Regions from separate parts of the Streptomyces sp. NPDC059957 genome, predicted to be linked through region 4. Evidence: riboswitches for the same ligand, from Rfam matches in the RefSeq annotation. Region 4 holds a riboswitch; each other region holds the start of a gene.
The links. Region 4 has a riboswitch for cobalamin ahead of metE (5-methyltetrahydropteroyltriglutamate--homocysteine S-methyltransferase). Riboswitches for the same ligand answer to the same signal wherever they lie in the genome.
Positions count from the first base shown of each region.

Region 1: linked by a shared signal. The riboswitch ahead of ACFWBW_RS09600 (ABC transporter substrate-binding protein) and the one ahead of metE (5-methyltetrahydropteroyltriglutamate--homocysteine S-methyltransferase) in region 4 are both predicted to bind cobalamin.
Region 2: linked by a shared signal. The riboswitch ahead of ACFWBW_RS15695 (energy-coupling factor ABC transporter permease) and the one ahead of metE (5-methyltetrahydropteroyltriglutamate--homocysteine S-methyltransferase) in region 4 are both predicted to bind cobalamin.
Region 3: linked by a shared signal. The riboswitch ahead of ACFWBW_RS00445 (CbtB-domain containing protein) and the one ahead of metE (5-methyltetrahydropteroyltriglutamate--homocysteine S-methyltransferase) in region 4 are both predicted to bind cobalamin.

Region 1 covers NZ_JBHWMB010000010.1:87,846-92,201, forward strand. The annotation lists gene ACFWBW_RS09590 (IS481 family transposase) at 1-920, opposite strand, end outside; gene ACFWBW_RS09595 (helix-turn-helix transcriptional regulator) at 1,040-2,044, shown strand; cobalamin riboswitch at 2,056-2,192, shown strand; gene ACFWBW_RS09600 (ABC transporter substrate-binding protein) at 2,230-3,222, shown strand; gene ACFWBW_RS09605 (FecCD family ABC transporter permease) at 3,219-4,274, shown strand; gene ACFWBW_RS09610 (ABC transporter ATP-binding protein) at 4,271-4,356, shown strand, end outside.
Region 2 covers NZ_JBHWMB010000020.1:12,936-17,291, reverse strand. The annotation lists gene ACFWBW_RS15710 (SsgA family sporulation/cell division regulator) at 1-120, shown strand, start outside; gene ACFWBW_RS15705 (hypothetical protein) at 247-768, shown strand; gene ACFWBW_RS15700 (flavodoxin family protein) at 810-1,541, opposite strand; cobalamin riboswitch at 1,854-2,048, shown strand; gene ACFWBW_RS15695 (energy-coupling factor ABC transporter permease) at 2,077-2,772, shown strand; gene ACFWBW_RS15690 (energy-coupling factor ABC transporter substrate-binding protein) at 2,772-3,110, shown strand; gene cbiQ (cobalt ECF transporter T component CbiQ) at 3,114-3,863, shown strand; gene ACFWBW_RS15680 (energy-coupling factor ABC transporter ATP-binding protein) at 3,860-4,356, shown strand, end outside.
Region 3 covers NZ_JBHWMB010000001.1:87,250-91,605, reverse strand. The annotation lists gene ACFWBW_RS00460 (alpha/beta hydrolase) at 1-269, opposite strand, end outside; gene ACFWBW_RS00455 (hypothetical protein) at 357-590, opposite strand; gene ACFWBW_RS00450 (CbtA family protein) at 769-1,518, opposite strand; gene ACFWBW_RS00445 (CbtB-domain containing protein) at 1,549-1,767, opposite strand; cobalamin riboswitch at 1,806-1,942, opposite strand; gene ACFWBW_RS00440 (phytase) at 2,070-3,356, opposite strand; gene ACFWBW_RS00435 (histidine phosphatase family protein) at 3,478-3,990, shown strand; gene pucL (factor-independent urate hydroxylase) at 4,056-4,356, opposite strand, start outside.
Region 4 covers NZ_JBHWMB010000127.1:161-4,516, forward strand. The annotation lists partial or broken gene ACFWBW_RS40160 (cobalamin biosynthesis protein CobW) at 1-249, opposite strand, end outside; gene rpmF (50S ribosomal protein L32) at 334-504, opposite strand; cobalamin riboswitch at 673-899, shown strand; gene metE (5-methyltetrahydropteroyltriglutamate--homocysteine S-methyltransferase) at 1,069-3,396, shown strand; gene ACFWBW_RS40175 (DUF2254 family protein) at 3,555-4,356, opposite strand, start outside.

The sequences.
Region 1 (4,356 bases), on a different contig from region 4:
TGGCAGCGGTGGTGGTTGTAGGTGTGGAGGAAGTCTGCCAGGGCTGCTGTCCGCTCGTCGTTCGAGGTGTAGGGCCGTAGGTAGGCCCATTCCTCGAGGAGGGTGCGGTTGAAGCGTTCGACCTTGCCGTTGGTCTGCGGCCGGTAGGGCCGGGTTCGTTTGTGGGCGATGCCTGCCGAGGCCAGGGTCCGGGTGAAGAGCTTGGACTTGTAGCAGGAGCCGTTGTCGGTCAGGACGCGTTCGACGGTGATGCCGTGGGCCGCGAAGAAGGCGTTGGCCCGCTGCCAGAACCCGGCGGCGGTCTCCTTGCGCTCGTCGGTGAGGACTTCGCTGTAGGCGAGGCGGGAGTGGTCGTCGACGGCGGAGTGGATGTAGCTGTAGCCGATCACCGGTGTACTGCTTCTGCGCTGGTCGGTGGTGGCCTGCCGGTTTCGGTCGCCTGCGGTTCGGCCGACCACGCGCCATCCGCCGCCGTCGGGGATGTTGCCGAGTTTCTTGATGTCGACGTGGACGAGTTCGCCGGGCCGGTCGCGTTCGTAGCGGCGGATCGGCTCTCCGGTGGGCCGGTCGAGCCAGGCCAGGCGGTTCAGGCCGTGACGGGCCAGGATGCGGTGCACGGTCGAGGCGGGCAGGCCCAGGATCGGGCCGATCCGGGCGGGGCCGAGCTTGCGGCTTCTGCGCAGGTCACAGACGCGGGCCTCGAGCGCGGGTCGAGTGCGGTGCGGTGTCGTGCGCGGTCGGCTGGAGCGGTCGTGAAGACCCGCGTCGCCTTCCGTCCGCCAGCGGCGGACCCATTTGTGGGCGGTGGCTCTGGATATGCCCATCTCGGCCGCGACATGCGCGACGGGGCGGCCCGAGCGGACACGTTCGACCAGCAGCCGCCTACCGAAGACGGTCAGCCGGGCATTACGGTGGGACACGAAGACCTCCGTTGCGCAATGGGTTCCTAGACAGCTCCCACCACACCGGAGGTCTTCGCCATGTTCAAGACCTAACCAGTGTCAACAACGCTCGTGATCAATACACCTAGCCTGGGGGAATGACCGCCACCGCCGGGCGCGAGCCCCAGTCCGACCTACGGGACTTCCTGCGTTCCCGCCGTGCCCGGATCGGTCCCGAGGAGGTGGGCGTCGCCGCTCACCCGGGAAGGCGGCGCGTGCCCGGGCTGCGGCGCGAGGAGGTCGCGCAGCTCGCGGGGGTCAGCGTGGACTACTACACCCGGCTGGAGCAGGGCCGCACCCTGCACGCGCCCGCCGAGGTGCTCGAAGCCGTGGCCCGTGCGCTGCGGCTCGATGCCACCGAGCGGTCCCACCTCTTCGACCTGGCCCGCCCGCAGCGGGCCGCCGGGTCCGGGCGCGCCGCAGACCCGGCGGCGGCCGGCGCCCCCGGTAGCGCGGAAACCGCCGGCCCGCAGCGGGTCCGGGCGGGCCTCCACCGGGTACTGGACGCCCTGGCGGACGGCACCCCGGCGATGATCATGGGGCGCCGGCTCGACGTCCTGGCCGCGAACCGGCTCGCGGAGTCCCTGTACGCAGACTTCGGCGCACCCGAGACGGACACGGTGGAGCCGGGCACAGTGACGCCCGGCACAGTGGAGCCGGGCACAGTGGCGCCCGGCACACCGGGCCGACGCGGCCGCAATCTGGCGCGGTTCCTCTTCCTCGACCCCGCCGCCCGCACGCTCTTCGCCGACTGGGAGAGCGCCGCGCGCGGAGCCGTCGCCGCGCTGCGGTTCTACGCCGGGAGACACCCGTACGATCCGGGGCTGAGCCCGCTCGTCGATGAACTGGCGGCGTTCGACGGGGACTTCCGGCGTTGGTGGGCCGGGCACGACGTGCTCGAACACACCCACGGCACCAAGCGCTTCCGGCATCCCGCTGTCGGCGAACTGGCCCTGGAGTACGAGTCCCTCACCTTCCCGGACGACCCCGACCAGACGCTCTACCTCTACACGGCAGAGCCGGGATCCCCCTCCGACGAGGCGCTGCGGACCCTCGCCTCGCGTGCGGCGCGGCCGGCCGGTGCGGTGCGCCCGGGGCGCTGACGCCCCGCCCTTCTGGCACACTGGGCCGGGTTATCCAGGCGGTGCAGGACAGGAAACCGGTGCGAATCCGGTGCGGTCCCGCCACTGTGACCGGCCACCCCTTGCGGGGACCCGGGAGTCAGACACTGACGCACCGCCTCTTTCGGTTCGACCAGGGGACGCGGATCCCCCGGAGAGGCTTCGCCATGTCTTCGTACCCCCGTGCGCTGCTGCGCGCGTTCCTGCCCGTCCCCCTCCTGATACCGCTGGCCGCGTGTGGGGGATCACCCGCGGCGCAGGACGCGAAGGCGGCGGCGGGCACCACGCCCGGTTTCCCGTACACGGTCACCAACTGCGGTGTCACCAGCACCTATCAGGCACCGCCGCAGCGTGCGGTCGCCATGAACCAGCACGCCACCGAGATCCTCCTCGCCCTCGGGCTGGAGGGGAAGACCGTCGGGACGGCCTACCTGGACGACGCCGTACTGCCCGCCTACCGGCCCGCGTACGACAAGATCAAGGTGCTGGCGAAGGAGTACCCCTCCAAGGAGATCCTCCTCGGCGCCAACCCCGACTTCGTGTACGGCGGTTACTCCAGCGCTTTCGACAAGGCGCAGGGCCGCGACCGCGAGGCGCTCGCGAAGTCCGGCATCAACTCACGCCTCAGCGTGGAGTACTGCACCGACGGCAAGGTCGGCGTCGACCAGCTCAGGACCGAAATCACCGAGGTGGCACGGACCTTCGGCGTACCCGAGCGCGGCGAGCGGTTCATTGCCGACGAACAGCGCCGCATCGAAGCCGTCAGCACACGCGTGAAGGACGAGGCCAAGCCCGCCGTCTTCGTCTACGACTCGGGCGAGGCCTCCGCCTACACCTCGGGCGGCAAGGGCATCGGCAACGAGATCGTCGCGCTGGCGGGCGGCACGAACGTGTTCGCCGACCTCGACGACACCTTCGGCGACGTGTCGTGGGAGAAGGTCATCGAGCGCAAGCCCGAGTTCGTCCTCATCTACGACTACGGCGGCACCACCGTCGAAGCCAAGAAGCAGCGCCTGCTGAAGGATCCGGCACTGGCCCAGGTACCCGCGATCAAGAACCAGCGGTTCGTCGTGCTGCCGCTGTCCTCCGCCGTGCTCGGCGTCCGCGTCGCCGACGCCGTCGAATCGCTGGGCGCCCAGCTCCACCCCGACGCCGCGTGAGCCTCCGCGCCGCCCGCGCGTTCACCCGTACGCCGGTCGTACTGGCCCTGCTCGCCGCCGCGCTGGCCGCGTCGGCCCTGGCGGGACTGGCCCTGGGACCGGTACGGATCCCCCCGGGCCAGGTGCTCGACATCGTGCTCGCAGGGCCGGGACCCGGCGGGGGAGCAGGCGCCTTCGGGGCGATCGTGTGGGACGTCCGGATGCCGCGCGTCCTGCTCGGGGCCGTCGTGGGCGCGGGACTCGCCGTCGCGGGAACCGTACTCCAGGCCCTCGTGCGCAATCCGCTCGCCGACCCCTTCCTCCTCGGAGCCTCCTCCGGGGCCTCGGCCGGAGCCGTGCTGGTGATCGTCTTCGGCGCCGGATTCCTCGGCTTCGCGGGCGGCACCGCCGTACCGCTCGCCGCGTTCGCCGGGTCGATGGGCGCGCTCGTCGCCGTCTACGCGATGGCCCGGCGCGGCGGCACCATGACCACCGGCCGGCTGATCCTCGCCGGAGTCGCCGTCCAGTACGTGCTGTCCGCCCTGACCAGCCTGATCCTGGTGCTGGCCGCCCATCCCGACCAGATCCGCAGCGTGCTGTTCTGGACCCTCGGCGGGCTCGGCGGGGCCCGCTGGGGCGAACTGGCCCTGCCCGCCGGGGCCCTGCTCCTGGGCACCGGGCTGCTCATCGCCCTGGCCCGGCCGCTCGACCTGCTGCTCGCGGGGGAGGAGGGCGCCCGGACGCTCGGCCTGGACACGAGCCGGTTCCGGGCCGCCGTGTTCGTCCTCACCTCGCTCGTCATCGGCGTACTGGTGGCCTACAGCGGGGCGATCGGGTTCGTCGGGCTGATGGTGCCGCACGCCGCCCGGATGGTCGTCGGCGCCGGGCACCGGGCGCTGCTGCCCGTGGCCGCGCTGGGCGGGGCGGTGTTCCTGACCCTGGCCGATCTGATCGCCCGTACCGCCGCCGCGCCGGAGGAGATTCCGGTGGGCGTGGTCACGGCGCTCGTCGGAGGGCCGTTCTTCCTGTGGATGCTGCGCAGGTCCACCCGTACCGAAGGGGTTGTGGGATGACGGCGGTACGGCAGACGGGTCCGGTGGCCGACCTGGTGGCGGGGGCGGCGGAACTCGCCGTCGAGGCCGTGCGTTACGAGAT
Region 2 (4,356 bases), on a different contig from region 4:
TCCGCCCGGGCCAAGGACGTACGGGAGCTGTGCCGACGGATGACCGAGCTGGTGCCGCGCGGCCAGGAACAGCGGCACTACGACCTCGACGCCGAGCTCAGCGCCCTCCTGCCCAGCTGAACCGCGCGAAGCCGGCGGGACCGCGCAGGACCCGGCAGACCGGGCGAACCCGGTGCAACCGCGGCCGTACCGGGCGCGTCTTCACGGGTGACACCGTTCCCCGTCTCTCGGAATCGAGGGGACGCCATGATCCGTCCACGCCGCCGGCAGGCCACCGCACTGGGGTTGGGCGCACTGCTCACCGCCATGCTCGCCTTCGCCGCACCGGCATCCGCCGCAACCACGACCGCCGCCTCCACCACCGCCACGCAGACTCCGCTCGTCGTCAATGCCCGCTGGGGCGGGCACTGCACGTACGACCGCGTGGTCATCGACCTTCAGGGATACGTACCCGAGGTCACCGTCACCCCCGTCCCGTCGCTGGTCTACGACGGTTCCGGCAAGCCCGTCCCGCTGGCCGGGCGGTACTTCCTGGAGGTCCGCCTGAACCCCGCCGCGGGACACGACGAAGCGGGCCGCAACGTCTACCTCGGGCCCAAGCTGCTCAAGATCTACCTGCCCAAGCTGAAGGGCATCGCCCTGACCGGCGACTACGAGGGGTACGTCACCTTCGGCGCCGCCTTCGACACCAAGCCCGCCTACACCTCGTTCAAGCTGCACGCCCCGGAGCGCTTCGTCCTGGACATCGCGCACCCGAACGTCTGCTGAGCACGCCGGCTCGGGACGGGAGGCGGGACCGGGGCGGGGACCTACCGGTGCTCGGGGTTCGGGAAGTCGAAGCGGCAGCCCGCGTCCCACAGGGAGCGCTGGTTGCCGTGCGCCGGCATCCCGCCGGACCGCTTGAGCAGAGCGGCCAGATGCATGAGGTTCCAGCTCATGAAGGCCGTGTTCCGGTTGGTGAAGTCGTTCTCGGGACCGCCGGATCCGGGGTCCAGGTACGAGGGCCCGGGTCCGGCTTCGCCGATCCACCCTGCGTCGGCCTGCGGGGGGATCGCGTAGCCGAGGTGCTGGAGGCTGTAGAGGACGTTCATGGCGCAGTGCTTGACGCCGTCCTCGTTCCCGGTGATCAGCGCCCCGCCGACGCGCCCGTAATAGGCGTACTGGCCCTGCTCGTTCAGGATCGAGGAGCAGGCGTAGAGCCGCTCGATGACCTGCTTCATCACCGAGCTGTTGTCCCCCAGCCAGATCGGGCCGCACAACACGAGGATGTCGGCGTCCATGATCTGGCTGTAGAGCACCGGCCACTGATCGCTCCCCCAGCCGTGGTCGGTCATATCGGGCCAGACGCCGGTGGCGATCTCGTGGTCGACGGCCCGGATGAGCGAGGTCCGGGCCCCGGCCGCCTCCATCACCGCACGGCTCTTGTCGATCAGGCCCTCGGTGTTGCTGGGCTCGGGCGATCGCTTGAGCGTGCAGTTGACGTAGACGGCGGTGAGGTCGGAGTAGTCGACGGCGGGCGCGGCATCGGGTTCGGCGGTCACCCCACCAGGCTCCGCGCCGCCGGGCGGCCCCGCCAGCGGACCGCACCCGTCCGGGCTCGTCCCGTCCGGGCTCGTCCCCGTTGGCCGCGCCCCGTCCGCGCTCGCCCCGTCCGCGCTCGCCCCGGCCCCTGCGGAACGGCACGGTGCGGCGCAACCGCCGCTGCCCTGCGGCCCCGGACACCCGGAACTCCCCCTCCGGTCTGCACCCTTGGGGCGGCCGACGAGCCGCCGGACACGGAGAGTCACCCCTAAGTGGAATCCGGCTGCCGCCCGGCGCGATTGGGGCGGGTTGTTACCGGTCCGTGCGGCCGACTAGGGTCAGCGGGCCTTGGTGTTCGGGAAACCGGTGAGAAACCGGTGCGGCCCTCGCCACTGTGATCGGGAAGTCCGGCTCCACTCCTGCGGGAAAGCCACTGGGCTGCGCGGGAAGTTCCGCGCTGCCCGGGAAGGCGGAGCATGGACGTCAACCCGTGAGCCAGGAGACCGGCCGGGGCGCGTTGTCCATCCACGAGGTGCTGGAGAGGTCTCCCCACTCATGCATATAGCCGAGGGGTTCCTACCCCCATTGCACGCGGTCGCCTGGGGCGCCGCGTCCGCTCCCTTCGTCGTCCACGGCGTCCGCTCGCTCACCCGCGAGGTGAAGGCCAACCCGGAGAGCACGCTGCTGCTCGGCGCCTCCGGAGCGTTCACCTTCGTCCTGTCCGCCCTGAAGATCCCCTCGGTGACGGGCAGTTGCTCGCACCCCACGGGCACCGGGCTCGGGGCGATCCTGTTCCGGCCGCCGATCATGGCGGTGCTCGGCACGATCACCCTGCTGTTCCAGGCCCTGCTGCTGGCGCACGGAGGGCTCACCACCCTCGGCGCCAACGTCTTCTCGATGGCCATCGCCGGCCCGTGGGCGGGCTACGCCGTCTACCGGCTGCTGCGGAAGTTCGGTCTCCCGCTGATGGTGACCGTGTTCTTCGGCGCCTTCTTCGCCGACCTGGTCACCTACTGCGTCACCAGCCTCCAGCTCGCGATGGCCTTCCCGGACCCGGCCAGCGGGTTCCTGGGTGCGCTCGCGAAGTTCGGCGGGATCTTCGCCGTCACGCAGATCCCGCTGGCCGTGAGCGAGGGTCTGCTGACCGTCCTCGTGATGCGGCTGCTGATGGCGTCGAGCAAGTCGGACCTGGTCCGCCTCGGCGTCGCGAAGCTGACCTCCTCCCGTACCGAAGAGAAGGCGGCGGCCTGATGAGCGGGATGTCCAAGAACGCGAAGATCAACAGCCTGCTGCTGCTCCTGGTGGCGGCGCTGGCCGTCCTCCCCGTCGCGCTGGGGATGGGCGACCACAAGGAGGAGCCCTTCACGGGCGCCGACGCGCAGGCCGAGACGGCCATCACCGAGCTGAAGCCGGATTACGAACCCTGGTTCTCCCCTCTGTACGAACCCCCGTCCGGCGAGATCGAGTCCGCGCTGTTCGCCCTGCAGGCGGCGCTGGGAGCGGGCGTGCTCGCCTACTACTTCGGCGTCCGCAAGGGCCGCCGCCAAGGAGCGGCCGCCGCCGCTGCCGCCGACGCCCCGGAGGCGTAGGCGGTGCTGCCGATCGACGTGGCCGCGCACAGCAGTCGCTGGCGCGGCCGGCACCCGCTGGAGAAGGCCCTGCTCGGGATCGGGCTGACGGTCACCGCCGTATGCCTGCCCCCCTGGCCGGGCGGGCCGCTGGTGGCCGCCGCCACCCTCGCCGTGCTGCTCGGCCCGGCGGGAGTGGCCGGCCGGCAGCTGTGGCGGGCCTTCCGGATCCCGCTCGGCTTCTGCTTCACCGGGGCGCTGCCGCTGCTGTTCGCGGTCGGCGGCCCGGAGGGGCCGGTGTCCCTGGCCCCCGAAGGCCCCCGGCTCGCCGCCGAACTGCTGCTGCGCACCTCGTCCGCCTCGCTCGGGCTGCTGCTGTTCGCCTTCACCACCCCGGTCTCCGACGTACTGCCCCGGCTGGTCCGGGCCGGGGTGCCGGCCCCGGTGGTGGACGTGGCCCTGGTCATGTACCGGATCGGCTTCCTGCTGCTCGATTCCATGACCCAGGTCCGCCGGGCCCAGGCCGCCCGGCTCGGGCACACCGGCCGGGCGGCGGTGTGGCGCTCCCTGGCCGGGCTCGCCGCCACCTCCTTCGTACGGGCCTTCGACCGCGCGGCCAAGCTCCAGGCGGGGCTGGCCGGACGCGGCTACGACGGCGCGCTGCGGGTCCTCGTACCGGAGGCGGCCCTGTCGTGGCGCTTCCTGACGGCCACCGCCGGGCTGCTGGCGGCCCTGATCACCCTGACCCTCACCCTGAAGGGGCTCTCCCTTTGAACCCGTCGCCGAACGTGTCGCCGCCCCCCTCGCCGAACCCGGTGGTGGAGCTGTCCGGCGCGGGCTACGCCTACGAGGACGGCCCCGCGGTCCTGACCGGCGTCGACTTCGCCATCGCGCCGGGCCGGGCGCTGGCCCTGCTGGGCCGCAACGGCAGCGGCAAGACCACCCTGATGCGGCTGCTGAGCGGCGGCCTGCGGCCCGGCTCGGGCACGCTGCGGCTGGACGGCAGGGAGGTCTCGTACGACCGGGCCGGGCTGACCCGGCTGCGCACGTCCGTCCAGCTGGTGGTGCAGGACCCCGACGACCAGTTGTTCGCGGCCTCGGTGGAACAGGACGTGTCCTTCGGCCCGATGAACCTGGGGCTCCCCGCTCCGGAGGTCCGTGCCCGCGTGGACTCGGCCCTCGCCGCCCTGGACATCACCCACCTCCGGGACCGCCCCACGCACCTGCTCTCCTACGGCCAGCGCAAGCGCGCGGCGATCGCGGGGGC
Region 3 (4,356 bases), on a different contig from region 4:
GGCAGCCGGGACACGGCGAGCTCGACCTGCGGGCCGGCCGGGTCGGCGTAGTCGAGGGGGACGGACAGCTTCGCGCACTGCTGGCCGTCGAGGTGGCCCTTGTGCGTGCACGCCGCCCAGGCGAGGGCGGGCACGGTGCCACGGGCCGTGGTGGTGGCCGTGGTGGTGGTGGTGGTGGCCGTGGCGCCGGTGGCGGTGCCGGTCAGCGTGGCCGCCACGGCCGTGGCGCAGAGGGTGACGAGTACGGTCTTGCTGCGGTAAGTGGTCATGAAACGAGGATGGTTGAGCGTCGGCCGCCCCCACATCCGGCAGCCGGGACGGTCTTCCGGGGGGCTAGCCCCCCGGACGGCTCCCCGTCAGACCACCACGACCGCGACCGCCGCCGCACCCATGAGCACGGCGGCGGAGTGGATGGCCGCATGGCCGTAGTCACCCGACCAGAGGTGGCGGGCCAGGCCGCCGATGGCGGTCAGGCCCGCGATGATGCCGGCCTGCGCGAGCAGGGTGACGGTGGTGAACGGGGTCAGCAGCAGGAGCACCGCGTTGAGCCAGAACGGGGCGGCGCCCGTCCAGCCCCGCCACTCCCGCATCTCCCGCCACTGCTGCCGGTTCGGGAAATGAGGCAGGTGACGCAGGTGAGCCAGGTGCAGCGGGTGCGGCCGGTGCGGCGCCTCCCGGCGGCCTTTGGGTCTTCGGTGGTCCCGGAGCTCTCGGGTCGCCGTCGTCACCGCGCCGCCACCAGCCTCTCAGTCACTTGCACGCAAGACGTCAACTCGCAGGCTGTACAGCCTCCTTGGGTGTCACGGCGGGGGCAAGGGCCCGTTCGGCAAGAAATCCGAAAGCCAGGCCGAAAGTGGTCCACATCGCGGCCTGAATGGCGAGCGAGGCGAGCCGGAACTGCCAGACGAGCGCCGCCGGGAAGCCCGTCGGCACCTCGTTGATGCCGGGCAGGAACGCGTAGGCGATGCCGATGGCCACCACGAAGGCGAGCGAGGCGGCGACCGAGGCGTTCCAGTTGCCCAGGCGCGGCGCCAGGCGCCGGCCCAGGATCAGCGCGGCCGCCGCGAGCAGCAGGCCGAGCGCGAGCATCAGGACGTAGAGGGTGGTCCGCTGGACCGTGGTCTCGGGGTCCCCGACGGCCGGCGGGTTGGCCGGGTACTTGAAGAACGGCACCAGGGTGACGGTGACGAACAGACCGCCGGAGACGAGCAGCGCCGTGGCCCGGGGGCCGAAGCGGCCGATCCGGCCCAGGGCATAGCAGTAGACGAGCGCGGCGATGCCGCCGAGCGCGATCCCGTAGAGCAGCGTTCCGGTGCCCAGCCCGGCCGTGGCCTGGAGGGCCCGGCTGACCGGGGCCGCCTCGCCGTGGTGGTCGTGGGCTCCGGCTTCCTCGATGGCGATCGCCGCGTCGACCTGGGATTCACCGAGGAAGTACGCGACGAGGAACGCGGCCACTCCGGCGAGCAGGCCGGCGAGCATGCCCCTGATGAGGAGCACGCGGGGGGAAATGGGGTTCATGAAGTTTTCGGTCCCTTGCGGATCGGTGGATCAGTGGCAGGGGAAGCCGAGGAGGTGGCGACCGTCGTGCATCCACTCGTGGACGGTGTCGCCTTCGAAGATCGCGGTGGCGCCCTGCTCGGCGCCGACGAGGTAGAGCAGGACCAGCATCAGGACGCCGGCGAACAGCGCCCAAGGGGCCAGGGTGGAGAGGGAGATGGGTGCGACGGCCAGGGGGGTGGCAGTCGTGGGCACGGCGGAGTCGGCCATGGCAGGAACCTCCAGAGGGAACACGCGTCCCGGTCAGTGGTGCTTGCGACGACGGTGGCGGGTCTGACTTTCCTCCCCCTCCGGGAGGATTCACAGTGGCGCGACCGTGCCGGATTCTCAACCGGACTTCCGTCATACCGTCGTCTTGTCGTCCGCCACCGTACCGCTCTTTATGGCGGCCTTACAGGGGCGTCTCAGAAGGGCTCCGTCTCACCGTCGTCCCGCCGGTCGACGGCAACGGCCGATGCCATCGACCGACGTCGTCGGTCGATGGCATCGATCCACGGCGTCAGTTGAGGGCGTCAGCCGATGGCGTCGACCACCTCGCCCAGGTCGACGAACTTGAACCCGGTCGCCTCGCGGTCGCCGTCACCGGGGGTTTCCCGGCCGTCCTGGACGACGAGCAGGCCGCGGGGGTAGCGCGTGCCGAGGGGGGCGTTGAGGGCCGCGGCGCCGTCGCAGACCTCGGAGCCGTCGAGGGCGGCGGAGGCCGCGGTGATCCGGAAGGCGCCCTCGAACTCGTTGCGGTCCTCGCGCTCGCGGTCGTAGGCGACGAAGGTGTCGTCGCCCTGGCTGGAGGCGAGCAGATAACCGTCGCCGTCGGCCTCGGTGACCAGGGTCAGGCCCTCGACGTCGGCCTTCAGGCGCTTGCCGCCGTAGCCGGGATCGGCGCCGGGCGCGCACTCCTCGGTCTCCTCGTCGTAGGTGCCGGGGACGCCGTACTCGCGCACCTTGTCGATCAGCTTCGGCGTGCCGGTGAGGCCCGCGTCGATGCGCCAGATGCCGACGTCCTCCTGCCCCGCGTACAGGGTGCCGTCCGCGGGGTCGACGACCATGCCCTCGACCTGCGCCAGCTCGCCCGGCTCGGCGCAGGGCGTCCAGGAGGCGCCGTTCGGCAGGCGGAAGGAGGACGGCAGGTCGAGCGTGCGCACCTGGCGGTAGTCGACGGTGCCGGCGGGGGTGGCGACCAGCTCCAGCAGGGCGATCCGGGTGCGGTTGCGCTGGCTGACCGCCGCGTAGGACCGGCCGGTCTTCCGGTCCGTCCAGGTGGCCAGGCCGTACGCGGTCTTCTGCTCGTTGATCTCGGCCTGGTCGGCGGAGAAGACCGGGCGCGCCGCCGGGTCGGTGACGTCGGTGAGCGGGCCGCCGGGGCGGTTGCGGTCGATCCGGTAGATCCGCAGGCGGTCGTTGCCCCGGTCGCTGACCACCGCGACGTCGGCGCGCCCGCCGCCCAGACGCAGGCCGTTGACCAGGTCGACGTTGTTGAAACGGCCGGGAGCGTCGTCGGCGCCCGGACCGGCCGGGGCGGCGATCGACTGCACTTGGCGCGCCTCCAGGTCGTAGACGCGCAGACCGCCCTGCTTGGCGGTCGCGATCACCAGGCTGCGGCCCGGGTCGGCGGCGTTGCGCCAGATCGACGGGTCGTCCGCGTTGGCGTCGCCGCCGGGCTCGTCGTCGTACAGCGGCGCGGTCTCGGCCTTGGGGCGGATGCTGCCGATCGAGGAGGCCTGTGCCGGGAGCGCGACGGACGCGGCGAGTGCGGTGCAGAGCACGAGTACGGAGGCGCGGGCGGCCGAACGTATGGTCAATGTTCTTCCTTCATGAGGGTTTTGCCCTGAGAGAAAGACGCTCGCCCGGGCGATTGTCATGTCCGCGCCGGACAGATGGCCGATGGTTGAACGCGGTGCGAAACCCCGGGAGAATCGGACGGTGCACCCCACCACCGTACGCGTCCGCCTCGTGACACCCCCGCTGGACGAGGCGGGGCGCCTGCACCGCTTCCCGTACGGGGATCCGTGCCCGGGGCACGAGGGGCTGCGCGGCCAGGACCACGGGGCCTGGGCCGGACGGACCATGGACGAAGTGGCCGGGGAGGCCCCCGAGGGGCTGCGGCGCTGGATGACCGACGCCTCGTACGCGCCGCCGGGCGGCGGGGAGTCCGTGGAGGCGCTGATCGCGCGGGTCGGCGCACACCTGGGCACGCTGGCGCCGGGCACGCACCGGGCGGTCGTCGGGCAGGGCGTCGTACGGGCGGCCGCGGTGTGGGCCCTGGAGCTGCCCGCGGCGGCCTTCTGGCGGTTCGACGTACGCCCGGAGTCGGTGACGGCCCTGACGGGGCGCTCCGGACGCTGGAACCTGCTCGTGGGACAGCCGGAGGAGCAGCCCGAGCACCCCATGCAGCCCGTGCAGCCCGTGCAGCCCGTGCAGCCCGAACAGTCCTAGGACGCGGAACGGCCCGGACCCCGCGGCGCGGTCCGGGCCGAATTACCTGCGGAGCTGAGCGGGCGCTACGCCACGATCCAGTCGCTCGTCGCGATCACCGGCTGCACGCCGTCGCGGTGCACGGTGCCCTCGATGAGGCCGTACATGCGGTCGGCCGCGAAGTAGACCTCGTTGTCGTTCTTGAGGCCGAAGGGCTCCAGGTCGACGAGGAAGTGGTGCTTGTTGGGGAGGTTGAGGCGCACCTCGTTGACCTTGGGGCAGTTGTCGAGCACGCGCTCGGCCATCTGGTTCAGGGTCTGCTGCAGGGAGTACGAGTAGGTCTCCGCGAAGGCTTCCAGCATGTTCTTGCGGACCTTCTTGTACGAC
Region 4 (4,356 bases):
GACGGCCAGCCGGGTCAGCCCGCCCGCGGCCAGCCGCTTCAGCTCGGGGACCAGGTCCTCGCGCAGGGCGCAGCAGGAGCAGTCGTTGACCAGCGGGGTCTCCTCGGCGGAGATCGAGCCCCCGGAATCGCGCAGCGTGCGCAGGACGTTGCCCTCGGCGGCCGAGGACGGATCGTGGTGCAGGGCGATGCTCCCCGGCACGGTCCGCAGCAGGTGCTCGACGGTCTCCTTGCGTGCGTCGGCGTGCATGCCGCCGACGATCACGACGGGGAGGGTCACTCGGACCCTCCGTGGCGGGCGGGGCGGATCGGGGACTTCACGGGGTGGCTCTCCTCAGCTCTCGGGCCGCAGCAGGCCGCGTTCGTACGCCTTCGCCAGCCGCTGCGGAACCAGGTGCACGGCCCCGTCGACGGTGATCGGGGCGAGCTGCGGTGTCGTGGCCTTCCACTGGGCGCGGCGGTGGCGGGTGTTGCTGCGGGACATCTTCCGTTTGGGTACGGCCATCGGGACCTCCTGGTGTCGAAAGCGTTCGGCGCGAGCCTATACGAAAATGACGACCATTTTCAATAAGGGGGTGGGGTGGGTGCGCGTCATCGGGGGAGGCGCGTCTGCGTGTCCCATTTCACCGTCCGGCATGCGGGAAGTCGTCTTCGTTTCCCGGGCGTCCGCCCTACTGTGGGCCTCGCAGCTGGTTCGCCCCCGTCCGCCAGGCGGGAGGCGTCGTAAGAGGGAACCCGGTGGGAATCCGGGACTGCCCCGCAGCGGTGAGCGGGAACGACCGCCGTCATACGCACTGGGACCGGAACCGGTCCTGGGAAGCGACGGCCACTAGGTGCCCGCCGGGAGACCGGCAGGCGAGCCCGCGAGTCCGAAGACCTGCCCGTTGCCCGTGCGCGATCGACCGCGCACGGTTTCCCGGTGACCTCGTGGGCGGGTCGGCGTGCTTCAGGCGGGTCCTCCCGTCGCGTACCGAGCCGTACGCGACCCCGGCGCCCGCCCGTTACCGCACCCTTCGCGTCCGCGACCCGTCACCGGGTCCATGGAGACACGCTCGCGAAGGAGAGTTCCGTGACCACCGAGTCCGCAACCGCGCCCGTAGGCGCCACCGTGTACGGCTACCCCCGCCAGGGACAGAACCGGGAACTGAAGAAGGCGGTCGAGGGCTACTGGAAGGGCCGCGTCACCGCCGAAGCCCTCCGCGCCACGGCCCGCGACCTGCGCCGGACCAACTGGGCCCGGCTCGCCGGGGCCGGCATCACCGAGGTTCCCACCGGCGACTTCTCGTACTACGACCACGTCCTGGACACCACGGTCATGCTCGGCGCGATCCCCGACCGTCACCGGACCGCCGTCGAGGCGGACGCCCTGGACGGCTACTTCGCGATGGCGCGCGGCACCCAGGACGTGGCCCCGCTGGAGATGACCAAGTGGTTCGACACCAACTACCACTACCTGGTCCCCGAACTCGGTCCCGACACCGTCTTCACCGCCGAACCCGCCCGACAGGTGGCCGAGTTGAAAGAGGCCCTGGCCCTCGGTCACACGGCCCGCCCGGTCCTGGTCGGACCGGTGACCTACCTCCTCCTCGCCAAGTCCGCACCCGGCACGGCCCCCGGCTTCGAGCCGCTGGCCCTCCTCGACCGGCTGCTCCCCGTCTACGCACAGGTCCTCGCCGAACTGCGCGCGGCGGGCGCCGAATGGGTCCAGCTCGACGAACCGGCCCTGGTCCAGGACCGCACCCCGGCCGAACTCAACGCCGCGGCCCGCGCCTACCGCGAACTCGGAGGACTCGGCCTCACCGAGCGCCCCAAGCTGCTCGTCGCCTCCTACTTCGACCGGCTCGGCGAAGCACTGCCCGTACTGGCGAAGGCACCCGTGGAGGGCCTCGCCCTCGACTTCACCGACCGGGCCGCCGCCAACCTCGACGACCTCGCCGCGGCAGGCGGCATCCCCGGCAAGCGCCTGGTCGCGGGCGTGGTCAACGGCCGCAACATCTGGATCGACGACCACCAGCGCTCGCTGACGACCCTGGGCACCCTGCTCGGCCTCGCCGGCCGGGTCGACGTCGCCGCGTCCTGCTCCCTGCTGCACGTCCCGCTCGACGCCGACGCCGAGCGGGACACCGATCCGCAGATCCGGCGCTGGCTCGCCTTCGCCCGGCAGAAGACCACCGAGATCAGCACGCTGGCCCGGGGACTCGCCCGGGGCACCGACGCGATCGCGGCCGAACTCGCCGCGAACCGGGCCGACCTGGCCTCCCGCGCCGCCTCCCGGATCACCCACGACCCGGCCGTCCGCGCCCGCACCGCCGCGATCACCGACACCGACGGCCGCCGCGTCCCGTCCTACGCCGAACGGGCCGCCGCCCAGCGCGCCCACCTCGGCCTGCCGCTCCTCCCCACCACCACCATCGGGTCCTTCCCGCAGACCACGGAACTGCGCACCGCCCGCGCCGACCTGCGCACGGGACGCATCGGCACGGCGGCCTACGAGGACCGCATCCGGGCCGAGATCCGCGAAGTCGTCTCCTTCCAGGAGAAGGCGGGCCTCGACGTGCTCGTGCACGGAGAGCCCGAACGCAGCGACATGGTCCAGTACTTCGCCGAGCAGCTGACCGGCTACCTCGCCACCCGGCACGGCTGGGTCCAGTCCTACGGCACCCGCTACGTCCGCCCGCCGGTCCTCGCCGGAGACATCTCGCGCCCCGCCCCGATGACCGTGCGCTGGACCGCGTACGCCCAGGAGCAGACGGCCAAGCCGGTCAAGGGCATGCTCACCGGCCCCGTCACCATGCTCGCCTGGTCCTTCGTCCGCGACGACCAGCCGCTCGCCGCCACCGCCCGCCAGGTGGCCCTCGCGCTGCGCGACGAGGTGACCGACCTGGAGGCGGCCGGCACCTCCGTCATCCAGGTCGACGAGCCCGCCCTGCGCGAAACCCTTCCGCTGCGCGCCGCCGACCACGCCGGCTACCTGGAGTGGGCCACGGAATCCTTCCGCCTCACCACCAGCGGGGTCCGGCCGGACACCCAGATCCACACCCACATGTGCTATGCGGAGTTCGGGGACATCGTCGAGGCCATCGAGAACCTCGACGCCGACGTCATCAGCCTGGAAGCGGCCCGCTCCCACATGCAGGTCGCCGCCGAGCTCGCCGGCGCGGGCTACCCGCGCGAGGTCGGCCCCGGCGTCTGGGACATCCACTCTCCCCGCATCCCCTCGGCCGGTGAAGTGACGGCCCTGCTGCGCAAGGGACTCGGGGCGATCCCCGCCGACCGCCTCTGGGTCAACCCCGACTGCGGCCTGAAGACCCGCGGCTGGCCCGAGACGCGGGCCTCGCTGGAGAACCTCGTCGAGGCGGCCCGCCGGGTGCGCGCGGAAGTCTCACCGAGCGCCTGATCCCCCGTAGGACGGCCGGCACCCGGAGGTCCCCGGTGCCGGCCGGGTGCGCGCTCCCGCGCCGGCCGGTGGACCCAGGCAGCGGGCGGGTCCCCACCTCCCAGGTCAACGCCTTCGGCGGGATGGGCGGGATGGGCGGGACCGGGGGCCTCGACGGCTCACGCGTGACCGGGGGCGGGGCTCGTGCCTCCGGAGGAGGCGGCCCAGATGAGCGGGTACCTCTCGCTGCCCGCCCGGTCGGCCCACTGGAGGCGGTCCCGTACGATCCCGCGCCGGCTCTCCGGAATCCCATCCGCCAGCCTGCTCAGCAGATCGTGCATCCTGCGCAGTGCCATCGGGGAGCCGGCGGCGGGGAAGAGCAGGTCGTCGACGGCCGTTCGCACGAAACGCTCCCAGTCGGGCACCGGGAGCGTCACCCGCAGCCGGCCGCCCCCGTCGGCGAAGCGGCCGACGCCCAGGTCCAGGCCGGCCAGGCGGGTCAGCAGGTCTTCGAGGCGGTCCATGCTCTCCACCGCCGTGGCCGGGTCGTTGACGGCCGGGGAGAGTGCGCGCAGCGCGATGTCGGCGAGGAGCCTGAAGGGCAGATCGGGGTCCTGGTCGAAGGTGCGCTCCACCCCGGTCTCCAGAGCGCCGCGCAGCACCGCCTCGGGCAGCCCGCCGCCGGTCACCTCGGCGAGCGTCATGCCCCGGGACACGGTCGATCCCGGGGAGACGCGGAAGTCGATCGAGCAGTCGTGCTCCTCGGCCAGGCCGACCAGGGCGCGTACGTCCATCCGCTGGACCACCACGGCCGGTCCGGACCAGAGCACGGCGGTCGCGCCGGCGCCCGGGGGTGGTGAGGCGGTGCCCGTGGCCGTTTCCGGGTCGTACGGGCGTACGTACACCTCGTCGAACAGCCGGTGCGCGCGCGTGGCGATCGCGGTCAGGGAGTGGCCGAGCTGGATCGAGTGGAACGCTCTC